Regions from separate parts of the Methylocella sp. CPCC 101449 genome, predicted to be linked through region 1. Evidence: riboswitches for the same ligand, from Rfam matches in the RefSeq annotation. Region 1 holds a riboswitch; each other region holds the start of a gene.
What was found. A riboswitch is a leader RNA that binds a small molecule or an ion and turns the genes downstream of it on or off. The one in region 1 is predicted to bind cobalamin.
Positions count from the first base shown of each region.

Region 1 (2,260 bases):
CGTGATAGATAACATTCTTCGACAACAGATACGCGATGCTGCCTTTGTCCTTGTCGATTTGACGCATGACAATTCAGGAGCCTACTGGGAGGCCGGCTACGCGGAAGGCTTGGGGAAGCCGGTGATATATCTGTGCGAACGATCAAAATTTGACCAAGCCAAGACGCACTTTGATACGAACCATTGCACCACTGTTCTTTGGTCTATCGACCAGCCAGACCAATTCAAATCCGAGTTAGTCGCAACGCTTCGACGATCTTTGAATCTTTTCGCAACGGATAAGAAGGCTCAGCCAGCCTGAACACGATCTTTGCAAAAATAAAAACCCCGCCGCCGATGATCGGCGACGGGCTCTCTCATTTCTGGAAACGCTTAGCGGCCGAGTTGGCGCGTGGTCGGGCCACCGAAGTTCGGCCGCGGGCCTGGGCCGCCCATGCCGGGGCGGCCGGGACGCGGGCCGGCTCCATAGCCAGGCCTCGGGCCATAGCCCGGACGCGGGCCAAATCCAGGGCGATGCCCGTAGCCCGGTCCCGGACCGAAGCCGGGGCGTACCATCGGCGGCACGAAGCCGCCACGGAAGGGCACGCAGCGGCCATAGGCGTTGCGCGTCCAGCCGGGACCGCAGCCCATGGCCACATTGGTGATGAGGGAATCGTCGGTGGTCGGCAGACCGTTCGGCATCGCCTGAGCGGCCGAGGCCATGCCGAGACAGAGAATCGCGGCGCCAATCGCAAGCTTCATTTCGCAAGCTCCATTAATAAAAACAGCCCATATAAGCGCCTGGAAACATGAACAGAACCTGAAGCCCTTCGGCTCCCGATCCGATCGCGCTCCTCCTCGCCAACGGCCTTCCCTACCATAATCGAGAGTCGGGCCGATCCGTTGCAATTATCAGCAGCGTGGTTGACCGCCTTATAACATGCCAACATAAGTATATCTTTATATCATCTTGACATTGGGCAGAAGCCCATTCACTCTCCCGCCGTCGTGGTTCTCTGGGCCTGTCATGGGCGCCAGAGCTAAGAGGGAATCCGGTGAGGTCTCGCGTTTCGATCGAAGCGCGAGGGGCGAAGCCGGAGCTGCCCCCGCAACTGTAAGCGGCGAGCCACCGTCCATCTGCGTCACTGGGGCGAAAGTCTCGGGAAGGCCGGACGGTGAGCGAAGACCCGTGAGCCAGGAGACCTGCCACGACAAAATAGTCGTCCCTGGGCGGGGTGTCCCGGTGGTGCGCTTGCATCGGGCGCACGCGCGCCCGTCTCTGCATGCGTCCGCTCGGCCTTTGCCCCCAACATTTTGGGGTTAAGCCGATGTCTGTTTCTTCTCTTGCTGGTTCTCTTGCTGTCAGCACGCTCGGCGTGCCGCGGATCGGTCCGCGACGCGAATTGAAAGCCGCGCTCGAATCCTATTGGTCGGGCCAATCCGACGCGGCGGCGCTCGCCACCGTGGCGGCGGGTCTGCGCGCCGCCAATTGGGCGCGCCAGAAATCGCAGGGTATCACCAATATCCCGTCGAACGATTTCTCGCTCTACGATCACGTGCTCGATACCAGCGTCATGGTCGGCGCCATTCCCGCCATCTATGGCTGGAACGGCGGCCAAGTGTCGCTCGACACCTATTTCGCCATGGCGCGCGGCACGCAAAAAGATATTCACGCGGAAACTTGCGCGCATGGCCATCATGGCGGCGAGGCGCATGGCGTGCCGGCGCAGGCGATGATGAAATGGTTCGACACCAATTATCACTACATGGTGCCGGAATTTTCCAAGGATCAGCAATTCACCCTCGCCTCGACCAAGCCGGTCGACGACTATCGCGAGGCCAAGGCGCTCGGCTATGAAACCCGCCCTGTCCTGCTCGGCCCCGTCACTTATCTGAAGCTTGGAAAGAGCCAGGATCCGACGCTCGATCCCTTGTCGCTCCTGAACCGCCTGCTGCCGGTCTATGTCGACGTGTTGCGTCGGCTCGCCGCCAATGGCGCTGCCTGGGTACAGATCGACGAACCGTGCCTCGTCACCGATCTCGACGAAGCCACACGCGAGGCGTTGCGCCAGGCCTATGGCACGTTCGCGCATGCTTTGCCGAAGCTAAAGATCATGCTCACCACTTATTTCGGTGGGCTCGGTGATGCGCTCGACCTGGCGCTGCATTTGCCGGTCGCTGGCCTGCATCTCGATCTGGTGCGGGCGCCGGAACAGCTTGATGCCGCGCTCTCCAAAGCGCCGCGAGGTCTCGTGCTGTCGCTGGGCGTAATCGACGGGCG
Region 1 is NZ_JAPDHU010000002.1:618,326-620,585, reverse strand. It holds gene OIM99_RS13595 (hypothetical protein) at 1-301, shown strand, start outside; gene OIM99_RS13590 (GCG_CRPN prefix-to-repeats domain-containing protein) at 373-741, opposite strand; cobalamin riboswitch at 972-1,205, shown strand; gene metE (5-methyltetrahydropteroyltriglutamate--homocysteine S-methyltransferase) at 1,308-2,260, shown strand, end outside.

Region 2 (2,260 bases), 900 kb from region 1:
CCGGGCAGAAATATTGCCAGCGGATGCACATAGCCGAGCATCAGTAGCGTCAGAATCGTGGCGACGGAGGCGGTCAGGATCAGCGAGCCGGCGAGCACCATGATTTCATGAGGCACGCGATTGCCGATGCGGCTGGAAATGAAATTGCCGCTGAAGAAGCCCAAGGGGAAGAGAAAGAAATACAGGCCGAACTCGGTCGAGGGCCGGTGCAGCATGTCCTTCATCACATAGGCCGATGCGGCGGCGATCGAGAAGAAGACGGCGGTGCTGAAGCCGGGTTGCAGGGCATAAGCGATGAAGCGCGGGTGCGAGAACAGTTCGCGATAATTGCCGAGCACGCTTTGCCCGGCTTCCAGCTTCACGCCCGGCCGGGTTTCCGGCACGAAGAAATAAGTGCCGAGCATGATGATGGCGCCGGAGGCGAAGGAGAAGATCATCACCGCCCGCCAGGTGAAATGATCGAGCAGCAGGCCCGCGACGGTCGGCGAGACCATCGGTCCTAGTGTGTAGAACATTGTGAGATAGCTGATCACCTTGACCAGTTTCTCCGGGCCATAGGCGTCGCGCGCGATGGCGCGCACCAGGGTGGTGCCGCAGCCGGCGCCGATCGCCTGGACGACGCGGGCGATGATCAGGGTGGTGATCGTGTCAGCCAGCATGCCGAGCAGGCTGCCGAAGAGGAAGAGAGCGAGACCTGAGAGCAGCACCGGCCGGCGGCCGTAGCGGTCAGCCAGCGCCCCATAGACCAGATTGGCGAAGGCCATCACCAAGAGCGGCAGGCTGAAGCTGATCTGCGCCAAGGCATCGGAAATGCCGAAGGCACCTTTAAGGACCGGGGTGACCGGCAGAAAAAGGTGGATGGCGAAGGGCGTCAGCAGGCCGATGGAGGCAAGCGCCAGCGCAAATATTCGACCCGGTTCAAATGCCATTCGTCAGCCTCCGCGCGCCTTCTCACATGCGGTTGGATGGCAGGCAATCGGGGCTCCCCGCATGGCGGCTGTGCACGAATATTTGTGTCAGAACGCCAACCATTCGTTGACAATCTTGGCCTTATAAACACAACATATGGTGTTCACGGTCCGCAGATTCGTCTGCGGTGAAAAGGGAACCCGGTGCAAATCCGGGGCTGCCCCCGCAGCTGTAAGTGGTGAAGCTTCATCCGACTATGCCACTGACGCCAAAAGGCGTTGGGAAGGCCGGAGGAAGCAGCGACCCACGAGCCAGAAGACCTGCCGGGAACATGGATCGACCACGGGCGGGGTGCCGCGTTGGCCGTTGCGAAGTGCCGAAGGCCTTAAGGTCTTGTCGGTGCGTCGTTGCGCCAGCGTTCATCCCAGATCGAACAGCGGGATTTTCGCATGGGGCAAGCAGCATTCGACTTCGACAAACACGGCCATCTGGTTCCGCTTCCGGAGCCCGTTCAGCGCACCATCCTGCGCGAGACCGTGCGTACGGTTGAGCGTCCGCGTGAACTGCATGCCCCGCCGCCTTATCCGCTGGCGCCAAAGCCGAAGCCGGCGGACCTCCAACTCGATCGGTCGCGCGATGGCCTGCTGACGGCCTTCGGCAAAGCGACCCTCGATGACCGCTATCTGATGCCGGGCGAGAGCTATCAGGACATGTTCGCCCGCGTGTCCTGCGCCTATGCCGACGATGTCGCCCATGCCCAGCGTCTTTATGATGCGATGTCGCGCCTGTGGTTCATGCCCTCGACGCCGATCCTGTCGAACGGCGGCACGACCCGCGGCCTGCCGATTTCCTGCTTCCTCAACACCGTTCCCGACTCGCTCGACGGCATTGTCGCGACCTGGAACGAGAACGTGGCGCTGGCCTCCAACGGCGGCGGCATCGGCACCTATTGGGGGAAGGTGCGCTCGATAGGCGAACCGGTAAAAGGCAATGGCGCCACTTCGGGCATCATTCCGTTCATCCATGTGATGGACGGTCTCACCTTGGCGATCAGCCAGGGGTCGCTGCGGCGCGGTTCGGCCGCCGTCTATCTCGACATCCACCATCCGGAGATCGAGGAATTTCTCGAAATCCGTAAATCCTCCGGCGATTTCAACCGCAAGGGGCTTAACCTCCATCACGGCATCAATGTTACCGACGAGTTCATGGAAGCGGTGCAGGCCGGCGCCAAATTCGCGCTGAAGAGCCCGAAGGACGGCAAGGTGATGCGCCATGTGGATGCGCGCCAGCTCTGGCAACGCATTCTCGAAACGCGCATGCAGACCGGCGAGCCGTATCTCTTGTTCATCGA
Region 2 is NZ_JAPDHU010000002.1:1,519,098-1,521,357, reverse strand. It holds gene OIM99_RS18055 (multidrug effflux MFS transporter) at 1-929, opposite strand, end outside; cobalamin riboswitch at 1,059-1,252, shown strand; gene OIM99_RS18050 (ribonucleoside-diphosphate reductase subunit alpha) at 1,359-2,260, shown strand, end outside.
Region 2: linked by a shared signal. The riboswitch ahead of OIM99_RS18050 (ribonucleoside-diphosphate reductase subunit alpha) and the one ahead of metE (5-methyltetrahydropteroyltriglutamate--homocysteine S-methyltransferase) in region 1 are both predicted to bind cobalamin.

Region 3 (2,260 bases), on a different contig from region 1:
TGCTCCGGGCGCAGGCTCGGCAGGCCATAGATGCTGAAGCGCTGATAGAGCGAGGCGGCATGGGCGCCGGTGCCGGCGCTGACGCGCAGCCGCGTGCCGGTTTCCTCGATGCGATAGGCGGCGGTGGCACGCCAGGTTGGGAACACGGTCTTGTTGTCGATCGCGTCGATGCGGCCGCCCAAGGTCAGGTCGAGCCGGTCGAACAGCGTGATGCTATGCTGGGCGAACACCGAATTGGTGACCTGCGTGCCCCAGAACGGCATCGAGACCGTATAGGGCGCCTGCAACCAGTTCTCGCGCGTCGAAGCGGTTTCGCGCTCCGACTTGGCACCGAAGATGAACTGGCCATAGGTGCCGAGATTGGCCGTGCCCTGATATTCGACGCCGAGGCGGCGCGAACGGAAGGTCGTGTCGCAATTGTAGCTGTTGAAGAACGTGTCGAAACACGATTGCTCCAGCCGGTTGAATCGCTCGATGAGGCTCGAATAGACCGTCAGCGAATTCTTCAGCACGCCGCCGAACGGATCGAAATTGGCACGCACGAAAGCGGTGGTGACGAACTGCCGCCCCTTGTTGAAGCGCGTGTCCTTGTCGGCCGGCATGAAGGCACCGGGATTGTCGAAACGGGCGAAATCGGCGAAGCGCGTCAGGCCGACATCGACGGAGAAGCTGTCCGACGGTGTGAATGTCACCCGCGCCGAACCGGCGAATTTGTCGGTCTTGTCATTCTCCAGCGGTTGCGTCAGCGTGCTGGTGATGCGGCCGATGCGATAGCCGTAGCGCGAGAAGCCGTCGCTGTGAAAGCCGGTCAGCGAGAAGGCGTAAGACACTTTGTCGGTGGCGCCCGACACGGCGCCGGTCGATGAAATCGTGCCGTAGCTGCCCGCTTCCACTTGCACGCTGCGGCGCGGCGCGCGCTCGCCCTTGCGGGTGATGACATTGATCACGCCGCCCATGGCATCGGAGCCATAGAGCGCCGATTGCGGGCCGCGCACGATTTCGATGCGGTCGATGTCGACGGCCGACAGCGCGCCGAAATCAAGCGCGCCATCAGTGCTCGACGCATCGCCGACGCGAATGCCGTCGATCAGCACGAGCGTCTGGCCGGGCGTGGCGCCGCGCAGCGTCACATTCGACTGGGAACCGGGACCACCGTTCTCGGTGATGTTGAGGCCGGGTGTGCCGCGCAGCACGTCGGCAAGGCTCTTGCTGCCATAGGTCTGAATCTCTTCGGCCGGAATGACCGTCACGCTCGCACCCAGCCGTTCGATCGGCAGCGGCGTGCGATTGGCGGTGACGACCAGCGTCGGCAGTGGCACATAGCCTGGCGTGGTGATCTGCCCTGGATTGGCGTCCTGCGCCTGCGCCGCCTGCGGCAGAAACGGTGCGGACAAACAAAAAACGCCAGCCACAATGGCGGCGTTGCCAGGGAAACGATGCGTCACAAGAACCTCCTGCCATCCCACCGACGGCGCGAGAACAACTGGGATGTTGGCCGGTCTCCTGGCTCGCGGATCATCGCCGGCTTCGCGTCTTCCCGGGCGATCACCCAGTGACTTGGTACGAAGTCAGCTCATCGCTTACAGTTGCGGGGGCAGCTACGGCATCGGTTTCCCTCACCGTATTCCCGTTTCACCCCATCGCTGGGGCACCAACGATTGTGACCCTATAGAGGCGTTTTTGCGAATGCAAGGTGGCAAGGTCGGCAGGTTTGGACGACGAGCAGCGCTGCTGGCAGCCATGCTGGTCACGTCGGGCGTGGCGCACGGACAACAGTCCGCACAACAATCTGAAGAACATCCCTCGATTGTCTCGGCCAATCTCTGCGCCGATCAGCTCGTGCTGGCGCTGGCCGATCGGGCTCAGATCGTCTCGCTCAGTCCCTTTGCCAGGGACGCGAATATCTCCTTTCTCGCCCGTGAGGCCACGGGTGTGCCGCAGAATACCGGCGCCGCCGAGGAATTGATTCGCCTCTCCGCCGATCTCGTCGTGCTCGGCCGTTACGACAATCGGCTGACGCGCGATTTCCTCACCACCAAGGAGCGGCCCTTCGCCATGGTCGATTCCTGGGTCAGTCTCGACGAGACCCGGCGGGAGATCACCAGCTTGGCTGCTCGCTTCGGCCATGCCGAACGGGGCGCCGCCTTGATCGCCACCATCGATGCAAGCACCGGCGCACTGGCGGCCCTGGCCGGCAAGGTGCCGCAGCGCAGCTTCCTCATCCTGCACCGGCGCGGCTATGTCCTGCATGCCGGGCTTG
Region 3 is NZ_JAPDHU010000001.1:1,389,982-1,392,241, reverse strand. It holds gene OIM99_RS06370 (TonB-dependent receptor domain-containing protein) at 1-1,394, opposite strand, end outside; cobalamin riboswitch at 1,476-1,671, opposite strand; gene OIM99_RS06365 (ABC transporter substrate-binding protein) at 1,687-2,260, shown strand, end outside.
Region 3: linked by a shared signal. The riboswitch ahead of OIM99_RS06370 (TonB-dependent receptor domain-containing protein) and the one ahead of metE (5-methyltetrahydropteroyltriglutamate--homocysteine S-methyltransferase) in region 1 are both predicted to bind cobalamin.